Regions from separate parts of the Superficieibacter sp. BNK-5 genome, predicted to be linked through region 1. Evidence: riboswitches for the same ligand, from Rfam matches in the RefSeq annotation. Region 1 holds a riboswitch; each other region holds the start of a gene.
The links. Region 1 has a riboswitch for thiamine pyrophosphate ahead of thiC (phosphomethylpyrimidine synthase ThiC). Riboswitches for the same ligand answer to the same signal wherever they lie in the genome.
Positions count from the first base shown of each region.

Region 2: linked by a shared signal. The riboswitch ahead of thiB (thiamine ABC transporter substrate binding subunit) and the one ahead of thiC (phosphomethylpyrimidine synthase ThiC) in region 1 are both predicted to bind thiamine pyrophosphate.
Region 3: linked by a shared signal. The riboswitch ahead of thiM (hydroxyethylthiazole kinase) and the one ahead of thiC (phosphomethylpyrimidine synthase ThiC) in region 1 are both predicted to bind thiamine pyrophosphate.

Region 1 is NZ_CP179893.1:977,680-980,955, reverse strand. Features, by position in the region: gene thiE (thiamine phosphate synthase) at 1-112, opposite strand, end outside; gene thiC (phosphomethylpyrimidine synthase ThiC) at 109-2,004, opposite strand; TPP riboswitch at 2,086-2,195, opposite strand; gene rsd (sigma D regulator) at 2,248-2,751, opposite strand; gene nudC (NAD(+) diphosphatase) at 2,850-3,276, shown strand, end outside.
Region 2 is NZ_CP179893.1:2,264,502-2,267,777, reverse strand. Features, by position in the region: gene sgrR (HTH-type transcriptional regulator SgrR) at 1-1,439, shown strand, start outside; TPP riboswitch at 1,476-1,568, shown strand; gene thiB (thiamine ABC transporter substrate binding subunit) at 1,601-2,584, shown strand; gene thiP (thiamine/thiamine pyrophosphate ABC transporter permease ThiP) at 2,560-3,276, shown strand, end outside.
Region 3 is NZ_CP179893.1:4,422,889-4,426,164, reverse strand. Features, by position in the region: gene ACMGGS_RS21250 (DUF3772 domain-containing protein) at 1-532, opposite strand, end outside; gene ACMGGS_RS21245 (hypothetical protein) at 932-1,264, shown strand; TPP riboswitch at 1,414-1,510, shown strand; gene thiM (hydroxyethylthiazole kinase) at 1,547-2,335, shown strand; gene thiD (bifunctional hydroxymethylpyrimidine kinase/phosphomethylpyrimidine kinase) at 2,332-3,132, shown strand; gene ACMGGS_RS21230 (GntR family transcriptional regulator) at 3,175-3,276, shown strand, end outside.

The DNA of each region.
Region 1 (3,276 bases):
GTAGCGTGCGTACCCCGGCGTCCAGCAGGCGGGCGATCCACGCCACGCTATCGACGACCGGATACAGCCCCAGACGGAAGGGGACCGGGGGGAAATCAGGTTGATAACTCATACTTCCTCCTGGCGCAGGTAGATCTCGCCGCCTTTAGCCCGAAAGCTATTGGACATGTCCGCCATCCCGGACTCCACTTCCTGCTTCGCCGCGAAATCGCGCACTTCCTGGCTGATTTTCATCGAGCAAAATTTCGGCCCGCACATGGAGCAGAAGTGCGCCACTTTGCCGGATTCCTGCGGCAGGGTTTCATCGTGATACGCGCGGGCGGTGAACGGGTCTAGGGCCAGGTTAAACTGATCTTCCCAGCGGAATTCGAAGCGCGCTTTCGACATGGCGTTATCGCGAATTTGCGCGCCCGGATGGCCCTTCGCCAGGTCGGCGGCGTGAGCGGCGATTTTGTAGGTAATCAGCCCCTGTTTGACGTCTTCTTTATTCGGCAGGCCGAGGTGCTCTTTCGGCGTGACGTAGCAGAGCATCGCGCAACCAAACCAGCCGATCATTGCCGCACCGATGCCTGAAGTGAAGTGGTCGTAGCCCGGCGCGATATCGGTAGTCAACGGCCCCAGCGTATAGAACGGCGCTTCGTGGCAGTGCTCCAGTTCTTCGGTCATGTTGCGGCGGATCATTTGCATCGGCACGTGGCCGGGGCCTTCGATCATCACCTGTACGTCATATTCCCAGGCGATTTTGGTTAATTCACCCAGCGTATGCAGTTCGGCAAACTGGGCTTCGTCGTTGGCATCCTGAATCGAGCCGGGACGCAGGCCGTCACCGAGGGAGAGCGAGACGTCGTAGGCGGCGCAGATTTCGCAGATCTCACGGAAGCGTTCGTAGAGGAAGTTTTCTTTGTGATGGGAGAGGCACCATTTCGCCATAATCGAGCCGCCGCGCGAGACGATCCCCGTCAGACGTCTGGCGGTCATCGGCACGTAGCGCAGCAGCACGCCCGCGTGGATGGTAAAGTAGTCCACGCCCTGTTCCGCCTGTTCCAGCAGCGTATCGCGGAAGGCTTCCCAGGTCAGATCTTCAGCGATCCCATTCACTTTCTCCAGCGCCTGATAGATCGGCACCGTGCCGATGGGCACCGGGCTATTGCGCAGGATCCACTCGCGGGTTTCGTGAATGTAGCGTCCGGTGGAGAGATCCATCACCGTGTCCGCCCCCCAGCGGGTAGACCATACCAGCTTTTCTACCTCTTCTTCGATGGATGAGGTGACCGCCGAGTTGCCGATATTGGCGTTTACTTTGACCAGGAAGTTGCGGCCGATGATCATCGGTTCGGATTCAGGATGGTTAATATTGGCGGGAATAATGGCGCGCCCGGCGGCGACTTCATCGCGCACAAACTCCGGGGTAATATTTTCCGGCAGACGTGCGCCAAAACCCTGGCCCGGATGCTGCTGGCGCAGCACTTCACTACGGATACGCTCGCGGCCCATGTTTTCCCGGATGGCGATAAATTCCATCTCCGGCGTCACGATGCCATTACGCGCATAGTGCAACTGCGTCACGCGTTTACCGCTTTTCGCCCGCTTCGGCGTCAGCAGGCCGGTAAATCGCAGGTCGTCCAGGCCATCATCCGCCAGACGTTCTTTGGTATACGCTGAACTGCGCTCAGGCAACGCTTCGCTGTCGTTGCGCGCGTCAATCCACGGTTGACGAAGCTTCGCCAGACCCTGCTGGACGTTGATTTTGACCGCAGGATCGCCATACGGACCGGACGTGTCATACACCGGCACCGCTTCGTTATCTTCAAACTGCGGATTCTCTTTACTGCCACCGATAAGCGTCGGACTCAGTTGGATCTCACGCATCGGAATGCGGATACCCGGCCGTGAGCCGGTAATGTAGATACGTTTTGAGTTGGGGAAAGCGGTGCCTTCCAGCGTGTCGATAAAACGTTGTGCGTGCTCGCGTTGTTCGCGGCGGGTCATTTTAGGTTCAGACATAGCTCATTCCAAAAGTAAGGACGTGGCTTGTCAGACGACGGATGGAGTAATGGATGGACGTGCCCGTAACGGCAGGTCAAAAGCAGAATTACTCTTGTTCCCTTCGCAGGTATTAGCCTGATCAGGTTCCGCGGATCCCGAATTAACGGTCTCAGCCTGTGCTTTCACACATGGCACTCCGACAAGATGTAACCCCTCCGCAGAGGGGCAATGTGAATAAATTACGCGCTAATCGTTAAGAACTCAAGCCGGGCGCGCAACGTTAGCTTCGTCATTGGCGCTATCTTTGAGATTGTTTTCAAAAGCAAGCTGAATCAAATTGTCTTCCAGCGTAAAGCGTGCGGCCAGCGACTCGCCGATACCGGAAAGCGCCTGCTGGAATTCGAGATAATTATCATGGTCGATGGCATTTTCCAGGCTGGAATCGTAATAAGCCATAATATCCTGAGTATTGGCTTCCAGCAGCGGATAAAGTTTAGTCGCGGCGATAAGTGGACTTGCCCCTTCCATTTCGCTGGTAATGCGTTCATAAATACTGAAATGACCGGCAGAAAGGTACTCAACCAGGCTATGGCAAAAGTTATCAAGGGCTTTTTCGTCAAGCTGGGTGACTGATTCTTTACCCGGCTTGAGGCCAACAAGATTGTAGTAAGCCACCAGCAGCTGCTTGCGCACCTGTAGCCAGCGATCGACAAGCTCATTACTTCCTCCAACGCGCTCTGTCAGTCTTTCCAGGTGGTTTAGCATAAATGACCCCGTAAAATGTAGATTAGAAAAATTGTTCACTAAAAATGTAAAAATATTGTTATCAACATGCCAGTGAAACTAAGGTTGTGCAAGTGATTATGGTCCGTATTATTGAGAAGTCCGATCGCGGCTGGTGGATAGTCAGCCATGAACAAAAATTATGGCTGCCCGCTGGGGAATTACCACATGGCGAGGCGGTAAATTTTGATCTTGTGGGGCAGCGCGCACTCCACATCGGCGAATGGGAAGGCGAACCCGTCTGGTTAGTGCAGCAACAGCGTCACCGGGAGATGGGATCGGTGCGCCAGGTCATTACCCAGGATGCCGGATTATTCCAGCTTGCCGGGCGTGGCGTTCAGCTTGCCGAATTCTATCGCTCGCATAAATTCTGCGGTTACTGCGGCCATACTATGCATCCGAGCAAGACTGAATGGGCGATGCTCTGCAGCCACTGTCGCGAGCGTTACTACCCGCAAATTGCGCCGTGCATTATCGTCGCCATCCGCCGCGGCGACTCGATCTTGT
Region 2 (3,276 bases), 1.3 Mb from region 1:
GGCTGGCACTCCAGCAGCAGCGCGCGGAGGATTTGCTGGAACAGGATCGGATCGATCAGCTGGTGCAACTGGTGGGCGATAAAGCCACGGTGCGTCAGATGCTGGTCTCCCATTTAGGCCGCAGCTTTCGCCAGGGACGACATATTTTGCGTGTGCTGTATTACCGCCCGATGAAAAGCCTGCTGCCCGGTACCGCCCTGCGCCGCTCGGAAATCCATATGGCGAGGCAGATCTTTAATGCCCTGACCCGGGTAAATGAGGAAAATGGGGAACTGGAAGCCGATATTGCCCACCACTGGCAGCGCATTACGCCGCTGCACTGGCGCTTTTTTGTGCGCCCCGGGATCCATTTTCACCACGGCCGCGAGCTGGACATGGAGGATATTATTACCTCCCTGCAACGGATTAATCCTCTGCCCCTCTTTTCGCACATCGTCAACATCCATTCACCTACCGCCTGGACGTTAGATATACACCTCACTCAGCCCGATGACTGGCTGCCCTGGCTTCTGGGGCATACTTCCGCAATGATCCTGCCGCGGGAATGGGAAACGATGAGCAATTTCTCTAGCCTGCCTGTCGGTACCGGCCCGTATGCTGTCGGGCGTAACAACCAGAATCAGCTTAAGATCCACGCCTTCGACGACTATTTTGGTTTTCGAGCCCTCATTGATGAAGTTAACGTCTGGGTGCTACCGGAAATCGGCGAGGAGCCAAATGGCGGGCTGACGCTCCAGGGCACCACGCAGAGTGAAAAAGCGGTAGAAAGCCGTCTTGAGGAAGGGTGTTATTACCTGCTCTTTGATGCCCGCAGCCCGCGCGGCAGCAATCCGGCCGTGCGCCAGTGGCTGAGCTACCTTTTTCAGCCAGCAAATATGTTGTATCACGCGGGAGAACATTACCAGAGCACCTGGTTTCCGGCCTATGGTTTGCTGCCGCGCTGGCATCACTCGCAGAGCCGCGCCTGTGAAAAACCCGCCGGCCTGGAAACCGTCACCCTGACGTATTATCAGGATCACGTTGAACACCGGATGATGGGCGGCATTATGAAGGCCCTGCTGGCGGAGCATCAGGTAAAGCTGGAAATTCAGGAGCTGGAATATGAAGAGTGGCATCGCGGCGAGGCGGTCAGCGACGTCTGGTTAAACAGCGCTAACTTCACCCTCCCCCTCGATTTCTCCTTGTTTGCCTATCTCTATGACGTGCCGCTGATCCGCCACTGCATTCCGATTGACTGGGAGGAAGACGCCAGCCGCTGGCGGGCGGGCGAGTTAAATCCGGCCACCTGGAGCCAGCAGCTCCAGGTGAATCAAAATATTGTGCCGCTGATTCATCACTGGCTGGTACTACAAGGACAGCGCAGTATGCGCGGTCTGCGGATGAACACTCTCGGCTGGTTTGACTTTAAATCCGCCTGGTTTGCGCCGCCGGAGCCATAATGCTTTCAGAAAACTGACAAAATTATTACACTGTTAACGTGCTCAACGGGGTGCTGATGAAAGCTGAGAAAATACCCGTCGAACCTGATCCGGATAATGCCGGCGAAGGGATTTGAGGCTACCGCTCAAAATCCTTTGCCACCCATCTACTGAGGTGCAAAGTGTTAAAAAAATATCTGCCGCTGCTGGCGCTGGTCGCCGCGCCTGTCTTCGCCAAACCGGTACTCACCGTCTACACCTACGACTCGTTCTCCGCCGACTGGGGACCGGGGCCAGTGGTCAAAAAAGCCTTTGAAGCCGACTGCGGCTGCGAGCTGAAATTCGTGGCGCTGGAAGACGGCGTGTCGCTGCTCAACCGCCTGCGTATGGAGGGTAAAAACAGCAAAGCCGACGTGGTGCTGGGGCTGGACAACAACCTGCTGGAAGCCGCCACGCAAACTAAGCTGTTTGCGAAAAGCGACGTGCCGGCCAGTGCGGTTAAGGTGCCGGGCGGCTGGGACAACGATACCTTCGTGCCGTTCGACTACGGCTACTTCGCGTTTGTCTATGACAAAAACAAGCTGAAAAATCCGCCGAAAAGCCTGAAGGAGCTGGTGGAAAGCGACCAGAAATGGAAAGTGATTTATGAAGATCCACGCACCAGCACACCAGGTCTGGGCCTGCTGCTGTGGATGCAAAAAGTCTACGGTGATAAAACGCCGGAAGCCTGGCAGAAGCTGGCGGCAAAAACCGTTACCGTCACTAAAGGGTGGAGCGAAGCCTACGGGCTGTTCCTAAAAGGCGAAAGCGATCTGGTACTGAGCTACACCACCTCTCCGGCCTACCATATTATTGAAGAGAAAAAATCGCAGTACGCGGCCGCGGATTTTGCCGAAGGACACTATCTTCAGGTTGAAGTGGCGGCCCGCACGGCGGCCAGCAAGCAACCGGAACTGGCGAAGAAATTCCTTACCTTCATGGTTTCCCCGGCGTTCCAGAATGCCATTCCAACCGGCAACTGGATGTATCCGGTAACTGACGTGACGCTGCCGGCAGGTTTTGCCGATCTGGCAAAACCGAAAACCACGCTGCAGTTTTCCTCGCATGATGTCGCACAGCAACGCGCGCAGTGGATTAGCGAATGGCAACGCGCCGTCAGCCGTTAATTCCCGGCTGGCTGATACCAGGCCTCGCCGCCGCCACGCTCATGGTGGCGGTGGCGCTGGCCGCATTTCTGGCGCTATGGACCAGCGCGCCGCAGGCGGCATGGCGTACTCTGCTTGAGGACAGCTATCTATGGCATGTGGTGCGATTCTCCTTCTGGCAGGCGTTTTTGTCGGCGCTGCTGTCGGTAGGTCCGGCCATTTTTCTTGCCCGTTCCCTCTACCGCCGCCGCTTTCCCGGCAGGTTGATGCTGCTGCGCTTGTGCGCGATGACATTGATCCTGCCAGTACTGGTGGGCGTATTCGGCATTCTGAGCGTCTATGGACGTCAGGGGTGGCTGGCGTCGCTGGCGCAGCTCTGCGGCCTGGAATGGACCTTTTCCCCGTATGGTCTGCAGGGTATCCTGCTGGCGCATATCTTTTTTAATCTGCCGATGGCGACGCGCCTGCTGCTTCAGGTGCTGGAGCAGATCCCCGGTGAACAGCGGCAGCTGGCGGCGCAGCTGGGGATGCGCGGCTATGACTTCTTCCGCTTTGTGGAATGGCCGTGGCTGCGTCGGCAGATCCCGCCCGTCGCCGCGCTGATTTTTATGCTCTGCTTCGCCAGCTTCGCCACGGTACTGTCGCTCGGCGGCGGTCCGCAGGCGACAACGATTGAACTGGCAATCTACCAGGCGCTTAATTTTGATTACGAT
Region 3 (3,276 bases), 1.4 Mb from region 1:
CGCCAAGAATACTGCCGGTGTTGAGGGCTATCTGCGTTTTCAGCGCATCGCGCCGCATCCCGGAAATTTGCGTCGAAAGATTTTGCGCGCCCACACCAATCGCTTTGGTTTGCTCAATCTGAGTGGTGAGCTGCGTTTTGTTGTTATTCAGTTTATTACGCTGGCTAATTACCTGCTGCGTTTCAGTCAGCGTGCCGGGAGCGGGTGCCGGACCTAACACGTCTAACTGTCCCTGGATCTGCGCCAGTTGAGGCGCCAGCGCGACGGCCAGTTTCTCTGCATCTGCGGCCAGTTTTTGCGCATCGTCATTCAGCGCGGTGAACTGCTTATCCGCTTTTGCCGTTGCCACCCGCTGCTTAAGCGAATCCAGCCGTTTTTGCAGCGCGGGCAGCGCCGTACTGGCGTTAACTTTCACCGGCTGCGGCTGCTCAACGTCGTTTTGACCCGTCGCCTCATCGGCCCAGGAGAAACACGGCATCATCAGACAGGACAACAGCGCCAACAGCAGCGGCACGCGAAATAGTTTTTGCATAGAAGGATCGTTCCACGAAATCGAAAGTAACAGGGCTTGAGCGCCTCGTGTAGAATACCTGTTATTCGCGATATGAATAGTACCGTTTGTCCGACTTCTGCATCATCGCCAGAGAAACCGCCCGCCCAATCCGCTTGTTTTTTAATCATTCTGGCGTATCCGTGCTTCCCGCAGGCAAAGTAATAATAATAAATGCAGGCGTGGCATGAATGATTTAGATGTTAATTATTATTTAAATATATAACAAGGTTGCGATATTGATATTAATCAATGAAACATATTATTAACATTGAGTTCCGATTTAAGATATGAGAATTTTATTGCAACCCATTTTTTACATTTTAAATCGTAATTATCACCCAATAACTATTACTGAGGTTAGTATTGGGAGGAGGAGATATGAATAATATTTTGATGATGGTTAAGCTCCGCGAGCTAATGGTTATCTTTATACACCGGCGTTCAATTCCGGAAAAGGCAGCGGATGCGTTGCGTTATTGTCAGGAATATATTCCTGCAAATAATGTATCCATTGGCGTTTACGGAGAATACCATGACATTATTGAGCAACTGCAATTTTTAGCGGATGAAGAAAACCATACCGCGCCGGATGATTTATTATCGTATGGCGGTGAAGTGATGATAAGTATTCTTATGCTGTATGAAAGACTCGGAGCCGCTATTGCGATTGAAGATTATGTTCAGCAGTCCAATCGCCTTAAATATCAGTAAATCCCGGACGCTGGCAGCGGCTGCCAGCGTCTCATGTAGCCGGACACAAAAGAGAGCAGGCGCACCGCATTTGCCGTTTACAAGCCTTTCCGCTGGCATTACTATCCCGGTCTGGGATTAGTGACCATCATTAATCGCACGTTTTGAATTTTCATGACTCGGGGTGCCCTTCCTGGTGAAGGCTGAGAAATACCCGTACCACCTGATCTGGATAATGCCAGCGTAGGGAAGTCTGACTCCTGTAAAGAAGTCCCTTCTTCACCGTCTGGCAGGAGCATAATTATGCAACCTGACCTGCACAGCCGCACGGCTACCGCCCACGCGTTACACCACTTTCGAACCCGTTCTCCGCTGGTTCATTGTATGACCAATGACGTTGTTCAAACTTTTACCGCTAATGTCCTGCTGGCGCTCGGTGCATCGCCAGCGATGGTCATTGACGCGCAGGAAGCCGCGCAGTTTGCGGCCATCGCTGACGCGCTGTTAATTAACGTCGGCACGCTGACCGAAGAGCGTGCGCAGGCGATGCGACTGGCGGTCCTCAGCGCCAGTGCGGCGCAAAAACCCTGGACGCTCGACCCGGTTGCCGTGGGCGGACTCACATTACGTAGCCGCTTTTGCCAGGAACTTTTAGCGCTGCGGCCTGCCGCAATACGCGGTAATGCCTCGGAGATCCTCGCGCTGGCGGGCATGAGCGCAGGCGGACGCGGCGTGGACACCACCGACACTGCCGCCGCCGCGTTGCCTGCCGCGCACACGCTTGCCAGAGAGGCCTCGACCATTGTGGCGGTCACCGGGGAAGTGGATTATGTCACCGACGGCAGCCGCACGCTGGCCATCGCCGGAGGCGATGCGCTCATGACGCGCGTGGTGGGCACCGGCTGCGCACTTTCAGCCGTGGTGGCCGCCAGTTGCGCTTTGCCCGGCGACAGGCTGGAAAACGTGGCTTCTGCCTGCGCTCTCATTAAGCAGGCCGGGATGACCGCCGCACAGCAAAGCGCCGGACCCGGCAGCTTTATCCCTGCCTTTCTCGACGCCCTGTGGACGCTGGACGCGGAGGTGCAGGCATGAAACGGATTAACGCACTCACCATCGCCGGCACCGATCCGAGCGGCGGCGCAGGCATTCAGGCAGATCTGAAAACCTTCTCCGCCCTTGGCGCATATGGTTGCTCGGTGATCACCGCGCTGGTCGCGCAAAATACCTGCGGCGTGCAGTCGGTTTATCGTATTGAGCCGGAGTTTGTTGCCGCACAGCTTGATTCGGTTTTCAGCGATGTCCGCATTGATACCACCAAAATCGGCATGCTGGCCGAGACGGATATCGTTGAGGCGGTGGCTGAGCGTCTGCAACGTTATCAGGTGCAGAGCGTGGTGCTGGACACGGTGATGCTGGCGAAAAGCGGCGATCCGCTATTGTCTACCGCCGCTGTTGACACCCTGCGCAGGCGCTTACTGCCCCACGTCTCTATTATTACCCCGAACCTGCCGGAAGCCGCCGCGCTGCTTGATGCACCCCACGCCCGCAATGAACGTGAAATGCTGGAGCAGGGGCGTGCGTTGCTGGCTACGGGCTGCGGCGCGGTGCTGATGAAGGGCGGTCATCTGGACGATGCCGACAGTCCGGACTGGCTGTTTACCCGCGACGGCGAGCAGCGCTTCAATGCGCCACGCATCGTGACCAAAAACACCCACGGAACAGGGTGCACGCTCTCGGCGGCGCTGGCCGCGCTGCGCCCGCGTCACAGCAACTGGGCGGATACGGTGAAGTACGCTAAGGAATGGCTCTCCGCCGCCCTGGCGCAGGCCGACTCGCTGGAGGTGGGGAAGGGTATTGGTCCGGTACATCATTTTCACGCGTGGTGGTAAAAGGAGTATACTTTCACCAGACCCGAAGCCTGGAAAAGATAAATGGAACAAGCGCATACCCGGCTTATTGCCCAGCTTAATGAGCGCATCGCCGCCGCAGATCATACCCCGCTGTACCTGAAGTTCGCTGAAACAGTCAAAAAC